Regions from separate parts of the Streptomyces sp. NPDC058008 genome, predicted to be linked through region 3. Evidence: riboswitches for the same ligand, from Rfam matches in the RefSeq annotation. Region 3 holds a riboswitch; each other region holds the start of a gene.

Region 1 (3,217 bases), on a different contig from region 3:
GGATCCTTCAACGCCATGACGGCCGTCTACGACACCATGCGCTTCCTGGCCTGCCAGGTGGAGACCTTCTGCCTGGGGCAGGCCGGCTCGAGCGCCGCCGTCCTGCTCGCGGCCGGGGCTCCCGGGCGCCGACATGCCCTGCCGGGCGCACGGGTAGTCATCCAGCAGCCCGCCCTGGACGAGCCGGTGCGGGGCCAGCCCTCCGATCTCGACATCCAGGCACGTGAGTTGACGCGCGAGCGCGAGCTGCTCACGGCCATGCTGGCCCGCCACACGGGACGTTCGACGCGGGAGATCAGCGCCGACATCGAACGGGACACCATCCTCGACGCCCGGGCCGCCGTGGCGTTCGGACTGGTGGACCACGTCGTGGAGAACCGCACGCCGTCCCAGCCGCCGCATTCCGCGAGGTGAACACCCGATGCGCCCACCCCAGTTCCCGCCGCTTCCCGCACTGACCCGCGCCGAGGCCGAGTTCATCGACTGCTACCTGGAGGTGCTCGACCAGCTCGGCCGCATCAATCCCGCCCGGGGCGGCGACACGTACGGTGCGCTGCGGGCCGCCCAGGCCCTCGCCTCCCGGGCTGTCGGCCTCCGGGAAGCGCTCGTGTCCATGCACGAGCGGGGTGAATCGCAGATCCACGCGGACACCCTGGCCAGAGCGTTGCGCCTGCTGGACGGGGAGCGTCGGGCCGGGCGGGTCGCCGTGCCTCCGCCGCCATCGAGTTGAACGTCCCGGCCCCCGACTCGGCCGCCCCCTTGGCCTTTTCGGGGTGTCTTCACGACACGCCCGGCGGGCCGATGAGTTTCCCTCGCTCGATCAGCGTAGGAGGTCCCCCGCCCGGGGGACAGCCCAACTTGCGCAACCGGCGCGGACGCTGAACGGAATACATCGTTCCGCCGCTGGTACACGGCTGGTCGGGTCCGCGCGCCAGGGCCGCGCGCGGACCGCGTCCACTCGATCGGATCAGTCGTGACGACTCTCACATATCGCACCTTCCGCGAGGAAATCCGGCAGCGCGTGAGTAAAGATCCCTGGGACGACAAGCCCCCGCCACCGCGGCGGGGCGGTCCGGGCGGACGCCGAGTCCTGCCGCCGTCCGGATGCCTGGTCGACAGGAGTGGATCGGCAGGAGTGGAGGACCCGAGCACAACGGGCCGCCCGGACGTCCGGACGGCCCTCGGGGTGAAGCCGCATCACGCGGCCGGGCAACTTCGCCAGCCCGAACCCGACAGGTCATCCTTCACAGGCGGCTGACGAAGGGTTGCGCATGACTGCGCAGGTTCATGTCCCGTCTCTGTTCGCCCGGGTCGGTACGGCCTCGGTTCTGACCTTCGCCGTAGGCACCACCATGCTGGCTCCGGGTCTCGTGAACGACGCCGAAGCCGCCGCCCACTCGACGCAAGCACTGAAGATCGCCGCCTCGAAGAAGGGCGCGCCCTACAGGTGGGGCGCCACGGGCCCGCACCGGTTCGACTGTTCCGGGCTCACGCTCTACTCCTTCAGGAAGGCCGGCAAGAAACTCCCCCGGACGGCCCAGCAGCAGTACAACAAGACCCGCCATATCTCCAGGTCGCAGCGGAAACGCGGCGACCTGGTCTTCTTCCACGCGGGCCGCAGCGTGTACCACGTCGGCATCTACGCGGGCAGCGGGAAGATCTGGCACTCACCGAAGACCGGTGCCGTGGTCCGGCTGGAGAAGATCTGGTCCGGGAACGTCTGGTACGGGAGGGTCCGCTGACCTCCTTCTCCGCCCGGCTCAGCGCAACAGGGGCCCCGTCACCAGCACGAGCCCCAGCGCGGTGAGCGCCGTGCCGCTGCCGCCCTCGATCGCACGGGCGGTACGCGGCCGGCGCAGCCACCGGCCCAGCCGGTCCACCAGCAGCGCCACGGCCGGGAACCAGACGAGCGCGAGCAGCACGACGACCGAGGCCAGCAGCAGGGTCCTGGGCAGGGGCGGCTGCCCGTCGGGGACGAACTGGGGCAGCAGGCTGAGGAAGAGGACGGGTGCCTTCGGGTTGAGGGCGTTGGTCAGGAAACCCTGACGCAGCGATCCCACCGGGGAGGGGGCCCGGGACGGGGCGCCCTCCCCGGCGTCCGCTCCCCCCGCGCTCCGGCGTCGCAGCGCGTACAGCCCGCTGAGGCCGAGGTAGAGCACGTACGCACCGCCGAGCAGCTGGACGGTGCGGAAGAGGACGGGCATCGTCACGAGCACGGCGGCGAGTCCGGCGACGGCCAGCGCGGTGTGCACCAGGAGCCCCCCGGCGACCCCTACCGCGGTGGCCAGCCCCGAGGCCCGGGATGCGAGGGCGTTGCGTACGACCACGGTGAAGTCGGCGCCGGGCAGCGCCACCATTCCGGCCGCCACGGCGACGAAAGCGAGCAGTTGTGCGTCCATGGGTCCACCTTGGACGCTCGGGCCCTTTAGCGTGTACTTGCAATCTTCTGGGTCTGCCAAAAGGAACGCTTAATGTACGACCCGACGCGGCTCGCGGCGCTGGTGGCGGTGGCCGAGGCCGGCTCGATCACACGGGCCGCCGCCCGGCTGGGCTACACCGCGCCCGCCCTCTCGCAGCAGCTGGCCAAGCTGGAGCGGGAAGCGGGAACGGCACTCCTGGTCCGTCACCACCGGGGAGCCCGCCTGACGGCAGCCGGTGAACTGCTGGCGGGCCGGGCCAGGCGCGTGCTCGACGAGATGGACCGGGCACGGCACGAGCTGGCCCGGCTGGCCGGGCTGTCCGGCGGACGGCTCCGGGTCGGTACGTTCGTGACGGCGGGGATCCACCTGCTGCCGCCGGTGCTCACCTCGTTCCGGCGCGCGCACCCCGATGTGGAGCTGGTCGTGACGGACTACGAGCCGCCCGCCGGGGTCGCGGCGGTGGCCGCGGGCGACGTGGACCTGGCACTGAGCCACGCGTACGAGCCCGCGGCCGTCGAGCCGCTGCCCGCAGGACTGGCGGCCGAGCCGCTGCTCACGGAGGAGCTGGTGCTGGTCACCGCGCCCGGGCAGATGCTCTCCGAGGGCAGCGGGCCGCTGCCCGTGGCCGAACTGGCGGGCCGGCCCCTGATCAGCAGCGCGCCCGCCCATCCGCCGCGACGCGGGGTCGAGCGCGCACTCGCGGAGGCGGGGGCCACCCCCGCCGTGGTGTGCGAGTCTCCCGGCTACGCCCTGGTGTGCGCCCTGGTCAGTGCGGGTCTCGGCGTGGCGGTGGTGCC
Region 2 (3,217 bases), on a different contig from region 3:
GCCTGGTGGGCAACCGCCTCGACGAGATCCCGCACGAGCAGGCCAACCCGGCCCGGCGGGCCGCCAAGCAGCTCTCCCGTGAGCTCTTCCCCGCGACGGCGCGGATGTCGCGTCCGCGCCAGGGCACCGAGGAGACGGTCCGGCGCATCGACGCCGCCGCCGTGCGCGCCTTCTACGACGCCCACGTCCGCCCCTCCACGGCGACGGCGGTCGTCGTCGGCGACCTCACCGGTCTCGACCTGGACGCGTTGCTCGCGGACACGGTCGGGGACTGGACGGGCAACGCCGGCCAGGCCCGCCCCGTGCCCCCGATCACCGCGGACGACACCGGCCGTGTGGTCATCGTCGACCGTCCCGGCGCCGTGCAGACACAGCTCCTGATCGGGCGGATCGGCGCGGACCGGCACGACAGCGTGTGGCCCGCCCAGGTCCTCGGCACGTACTGCCTGGGCGGCACCCTCACCTCCCGGCTGGACCGCGTGCTGCGCGAGGAGAAGGGCTACACCTACGGTGTCCGGGCCTTCGGGCAGGTGCTGCGCTCGACGGCGCCCGGCTCCTCCTCCGGTGCGACGGGTGCCGCGATGCTCGCCATCAGCGGCTCGGTCGACACCGAGTCCACCGGGCCGGCGCTCGACGACCTCTGGAAGGTCCTGCGCACCCTGGCGGCCGAGGGACTCACCGACGCCGAGCGTGAGACGGCCGTGCAGAACCTCGTGGGCGTGGCCCCGCTGAAGTACGAGACGGCGGCCTCCGTCGCCGGCACGCTCGCCGACCAGGTGGAGCAGCACCTCCCGGACGACTACCAGGCCCAGCTGTACGCGCGCCTGGCTTCGACCGGCACGGTCGAGGCGACCGCCGCCGTGGTCAACGCGTTCCCGGTCGACCGGCTCGTCACCGTCCTGGTCGGGGACGCCGCGCAGATCGCCGAGCCCGTGCGCGCGCTCGGCATCGGTGAGGTGTCGGTCGTCAGCGGCTGACGGATCCGGACATGACGGACCCCGGCGAGCACCTGCGCGCCGGGGTTCTGTCATGTGTCCTTTTCGCGGCAAAAATCACTGTTCGCCCTGTGGGATGTACGACAAAAGGTCATTTCCGTTTGGTGGGGCCGAGGGGCCCGCTCTAGCGTCGCCCGGGCTGTCCGCCGAACCACTGCCGCGCCCGCGGCGCCGGACAGCCATCGCCGAGTCCCCGTCAGGCGCGAGCCTGGGGAGCCGGGGACCCACCATGTCCCTGGGGTGAATCGGTTCCTCGCGCCTCGTACGGGGCTCGGGGGCCGTAGGAGACCTTCCTGCTCCGAACCCGTCAGCTAACCCGGTAGGCGAGAAGGAAGGAAAGGACCAGCCCCTCCATGGCGTTCATCCGTGCCACCGGGAAGCACCGCGCCCCGAGTCGCCTGACGCGCAAGAGCGCCAGGGTCGCCGGCGTCGCCGCCCTGGCCACCACCGGCGTCATCGGCGCCACCGCCTCCCCGGCCCTCGCCGCGGACTCCGAGGTCACCGCGAGCACCGGCCTGACCCAGACCGTCGCCCTCGACGCCACCCTCGCCGCCCAGATCGAGGCCCAGGCGAAGGCCCAGCAGCACCAGGCCGACGTCGCGGCCGAGGCCGCCGCCGAAGCGAAGGCCAGGGCGAAGGCCAAGGCCGAGGCCGAGCGCAAGGCGGCGGCCCGTGCCGAGGAGGCCCGCGAGGAGAAGGCGCGCGCCGCCCGCGCCGCCGAGCGCGCCCGGCTCAACTCCTTCCACCTCCCGGTCGCCGGCTCGCACGTCACCACCGGGTACAAGTCCGGGGGCGCCCTCTGGTCCTCCGGCAGCCACTCCGGTGTGGACTTCCGTGCCGCGTCCGGCACCTCCGTCGTCGCGGTCGGCGCCGGCACGGTCGTCGAGGCCGGCTGGGGCGGCGCCTACGGCAACAACATCGTCCTCAGGATGAAGGACGGCACGTACACGCAGTACGGCCACCTCTCCTCGATCGGCGTGTCCGTCGGCCAGAGCGTCGCCTCGGGCGAGCGGATCGGCCTGTCGGGCTCGACCGGCAACTCCACCGGGCCGCACCTGCACTTCGAGGCCCGGACCACCCCCGAGTACGGCTCGGACATGGACCCCGTCGCCTACCTCCGGGCCCACGGCGTCCAGGTCTGACCGCACGGCGCACGGCACCCGCTCCTTTGAAGGCCCCGGCATCCGCCGGGGCCTTCGGCGTGCCTCCCGGCAACGCCCGCCGAACCCCTCGCGGAAGTGCTCCCTGGCCAAAAGATATCCATGGATTCCACCCCGCCGTCGGAAATTCCGGCCGGTTGCAATAGAGTCACAGAACAGGCGTCGATCGGCCGCGTTTCGCGGGGATTAAGGCGGAGGTTCGGACATGCGCATTCCCGCGCATTCGGTATGCACGGCAATCCGTGACGACATCGTCTCCGGTGTCTTCGAACGGGGCAGCCGCCTCACCGAGGAGGTGCTCGCGCGCCGGTACGGCGTCTCCCGCGTCCCCGTGCGTGAGGCGCTGCGCACCCTGGAGTCCGAGGGCTTCGTCGTCACCCGCCGGCACGCCGGTGCCTGTGTCGCCGAGCCCACGGAGCAGGAGGCCGCCGACCTCCTGGACATCCGCATGCTGCTGGAGCCGCTCGGTGCCGCCCGCGCCGCGCAGCGCCGCACCGAGGCGCACCTCAAGGTGCTCCGCGGCCTGGTCAGACTGGGGCAGGAGCGGGTGCGCCGGGGGGAGGGGGAGGATCTGCGTTCGCTGGGCGGCTGGTTCCACGAGACGCTGGCGCAGGCCTCGGGCAGCCCCGCGCTGATCGCGCTCCTCACCCAGCTCCGTCACAAGATCGCCTGGATGTACGCCGTCGAGCAGCCGGCCCGCCCTGCGGACTCGTGGGCCGAGCACGGCGCCCTCGTCGACGCGGTGGCCCGCCGTGACGCGGAGCGGGCCAGGGCGCTCGCCACCCAGCACGCCGAGCGGGCGACCGCCGCCCACCGGCTGCGGCGGACGGACCGGCCCGGGGACGCGGCCCGGGTGAGGACTTCGCAACACCCCGTAAACATCGCGGGAGCCCGTCATTAACAATTGCGCCGTATACAAAGAGGGTAATTATCGGAGGGCTTTCTTCCTGCTGCCCTGATCCGGTTTTCCGGAGTGTTTCCCGCCGTGGATCGGAAAACGGAAAAGCCGCGGCTCCCGGTCGGGGTGCCGCGGCTTTTCCGCAGAATTGAATCCGGTCCGGA
Region 3 (3,217 bases):
CACGGCGAGCACCTCACCGAGAACGAGGCCGCGGCGATGGCCTTCATCCTCCTGTTCGCCGGTTTCGAGACGACCGTGAACCTGATCGGCAACGGCACCTACGCCCTGCTGCGCGATCCCGCCCAGCGTGAGCGCCTGGAGCGCTCGCTGGCGGCGGGGGAGACGGAACTGCTCGCCACGGGCATCGAGGAGCTGCTGCGCTACGACGGGCCCGTGGAGCTGGCGACCTGGCGCTACGCCACCGAGCCCGTGACGCTGGGAGGGCAGGACATCGCGGCGGGGGACCCCGTTCTCGTGGTGCTGGCCGCCGCCGACCGGGATCCGGAGAGATTCCAGGATGCGGACACCCTGGACCTCGCACGGAGTGACAATCAGCACCTCGGGTACGGGCACGGCATCCACTACTGCCTGGGGGCGCCGCTGGCGCGGCTGGAGGGCCAGGTGGCGCTCGCGACACTGCTGCGACGCCTCCCTGACCTGCGGCTCGCTGCGGAACCTGCCGATTTGCGCTGGCGCGGCGGGCTCATCATGCGTGGACTACGCACGCTTCCCGTGGAGTTCGGTCCCGGGCGCCCGCCCGGTGAAGGTGACAGATTGTCAACTCCGTGACTTTCACGTGATCTCCGCTGCATCGACTTGTGACACACGTTCGAGTAGGGCTAGGTTCACCGTTCGACTCACCCGTCACATGTCAGTCACACGGAAGGCAATCCCATGGGCTCCGCGACCGGCAGACACCGTCGCCCTCGCCAGGCACCCGCCATCGTCGTCGCCGCAGGCGTCACCGGATCGGCCATCGCCATCCCGCTGCTCGGTGCGGGCGGCGCGCAAGCCGCCGACGCGTCGACCTGGGACCGGGTCGCCGAATGCGAGAGCGGCGGCATGTGGAGTGCCGACCTCGGCAACGGCCGCTTCGGCGGCCTGCAGTTCACCGAGGACACCTGGGACGCGTACGGCGGTACGGCGTACGCCATGCGGGCGGACCTCGCGAGCCGCTCGCAGCAGATAGCCGTCGCGGAGAAGGTGCTGGACGCCAAGGGCCCGCAGGCCTGGCCCAGCTGCGCCGTGATCTCCGGGCTGGCCCTGGACGGCGTGCTTCCGGGCGTCGACCCGGGCACCGACCCGACCGCCGAGCCCTCGGACACCGCCACACCGTCCGGGACCCCCTCGCCCGAGGTGTCGGACCCGGCCGACGCGGCGGACGGCACGGACGGGGCCGACACGGAGAGCGGCACCGACAAGGACGCGTCCGGCGACACGGCGGGCAAGGGTGACGGGGCGGGCAAGGGCGGCACGACTCCGTCCGCCACGCCGTCGCCCGAGGCGTCCGAGACCTCCGGTTCCGCGAAGGGCGACGGCGCGAAGGCCGGGAAGCACCGCGGCGCGCCGGCCCCCGAGGCCAGTGCCGGAACGGACCTCGACGACAGCCGTGAGGGCGGCAGGCACGCCTCGCGCGGCGCCTCGGAGGCCCGTCAGGGCGCCGAGGGGACGTACACCGTCCAGGAGGGCGACAACCTCTGGGCGATCGCCGACGCGCAGGAGCTGCCCGGCGGCTGGCCCGCGCTCTACGAGGCCAACAAGGACGCGCTCGGCTCCGACCCGGACCTGATCCTTCCCGGCCAGAGCCTGGACCTCGGCCTCGCGTCGGACGCGCAGACGGAGACTCCCGCCGCCAGCTGATCAAATACGGGAAAACACCCCGAAAGCGGGGGCAGTTCAGAGGCCTATGTCCACTTATGCGTAAGTGAGACATGGGTCTCTTTGCTTCAACTGGTGCGCCCCGTCCGCCCGGTCCGTCCATATTGGCTCCGACCTGCGGAAATGATCCGTCCTCCCGAACCGTTACGCGCTGATTGCTCGTTATGTCCATCTTTGAATGTAGGGGTTGCGTGTGTTTACGGTCGGAGCCGCTCGCACCGCGGGCACCTTCGACCGTCACGCCGAATCCTGCCGTCGGCCGAAGGGGACCCACGCGTAAAGCGCCGTAGGCAGGAGCGGGGGACCCAGGTAGGTGCCGGACCCGGCCGTCGCGAGACGGTGAGGGTGCGGCTCGGGGTGAAGCCGTCCGCGAGTGCGGGTGGCCGGGCAACTCACAGGCCCGAACCCGACAGCTCACCTCGTAGGCGTCGGTGAGGAGAACCATGCTGCTTTCCAGCAAGGGCAAGCACCGCCGCCCGTCCAGGGCCGTCCGCATCGCGACCCTGGCCGGCGTCACCGGTGCCGCCGTCGCCGTGCCGCTGATGGGCGCGACCGGCGCCTCGGCCGCCTCCGTCGACACCTGGGACGCCGTCGCCCAGTGCGAGTCCGGCGGCAACTGGTCCATCAACACCGGCAACGGCTACTACGGCGGCCTGCAGTTCTCGCAGTCCAGCTGGGCCGCCGCCGGCGGTACGCAGTACGCCGCCCGCGCCGACCTGGCCACCAAGGACCAGCAGATAGCCGTCGCCGAGAAGCTCCTCGACCTCCAGGGCCCGGGCGCCTGGGCCTGCGCCGGTGCCGGCGGCCTGACGAACGACGGTGTGGACCCGGGCGTCGACACCGGCTCCGCGAAGAACGGCGACACGGCCCCGAAGGCCGCGCCGGAGCGCGGGACCGAGCAGCCCGCCACGCGCAGCGAGAAGCGCACGGCCCCCGAGAAGACCGTCACCACCCCGACCGGCGAGAAGGTCGAGAAGGGTGACGGCGAGTACAAGGTGAAGGCCGGCGACACCCTCAGCAGGATCGCCGGCGCCGAGAAGGTCGAGGGCGGCTGGCAGAAGCTGTTCGAGCTGAACGGCGACATCGTCGACGACGCCGACCTGATCTTCCCGGGCCAGCAGCTCCACCTGAAGTAACCGCGAGCGGTCCGGGGTCCTCCTCCGCCCCGGCGGCCCGGCCCGGCGCGCAGACCCCCCGCGCGCCGGGCCGCGGCCGTGTCAGGGCCCTGCGGGGCCGGCGTGCCCGGGGCCCTGTCGCGGGGCGCGCCGCCGGGGGTGCGCCCGGTCCTTGCGGTTACTTGCCAGTAAGATTCTGGCGCTTTGCCCGTAATGAAGGCCCTTGAGTGCTTTTTCGTCCCAGGGGACGGGCGGACGGCCGACGGAGCGGGCCGAGCCGGTTAGGCTCGTGGCGCAAGGCCACAGTGACCCTGCACAACCAGTGTCAGATCCCAGAAGGAGATGCCTCGTGCCGTCCATCGACGTCGTCGTAGCCAGGGAAATCCTCGACTCCCGGGGCAACC

Evidence for each region. A riboswitch is a leader RNA that binds a small molecule or an ion and turns the genes downstream of it on or off. The one in region 3 is predicted to bind cyclic di-AMP.
Region 1: linked by a shared signal. The riboswitch ahead of ACFVS9_RS26290 (C40 family peptidase) and the one ahead of ACFVS9_RS22060 (transglycosylase family protein) in region 3 are both predicted to bind cyclic di-AMP.
Region 2: linked by a shared signal. The riboswitch ahead of ACFVS9_RS05520 (M23 family metallopeptidase) and the one ahead of ACFVS9_RS22060 (transglycosylase family protein) in region 3 are both predicted to bind cyclic di-AMP.

Annotation. Positions count from the first base shown of each region.
Region 1 covers NZ_JBHVQX010000029.1:89,992-93,208, forward strand. The annotation lists gene ACFVS9_RS26280 (ATP-dependent Clp protease proteolytic subunit) at 1-414, shown strand, start outside; gene ACFVS9_RS26285 (hypothetical protein) at 422-730, shown strand; cyclic di-AMP (ydaO/yuaA leader) riboswitch at 1,072-1,268, shown strand; gene ACFVS9_RS26290 (C40 family peptidase) at 1,272-1,742, shown strand; gene ACFVS9_RS26295 (LysE family translocator) at 1,761-2,399, opposite strand; gene ACFVS9_RS26300 (LysR family transcriptional regulator) at 2,472-3,217, shown strand, end outside.
Region 2 covers NZ_JBHVQX010000004.1:135,443-138,659, forward strand. The annotation lists gene ACFVS9_RS05515 (M16 family metallopeptidase) at 1-977, shown strand, start outside; cyclic di-AMP (ydaO/yuaA leader) riboswitch at 1,169-1,336, shown strand; gene ACFVS9_RS05520 (M23 family metallopeptidase) at 1,349-2,137, shown strand; gene ACFVS9_RS05525 (GntR family transcriptional regulator) at 2,361-3,056, shown strand.
Region 3 covers NZ_JBHVQX010000021.1:91,688-94,904, reverse strand. The annotation lists gene ACFVS9_RS22070 (cytochrome P450) at 1-609, shown strand, start outside; gene ACFVS9_RS22065 (transglycosylase family protein) at 715-1,680, shown strand; cyclic di-AMP (ydaO/yuaA leader) riboswitch at 1,971-2,141, shown strand; gene ACFVS9_RS22060 (transglycosylase family protein) at 2,142-2,834, shown strand; gene eno (phosphopyruvate hydratase) at 3,163-3,217, shown strand, end outside.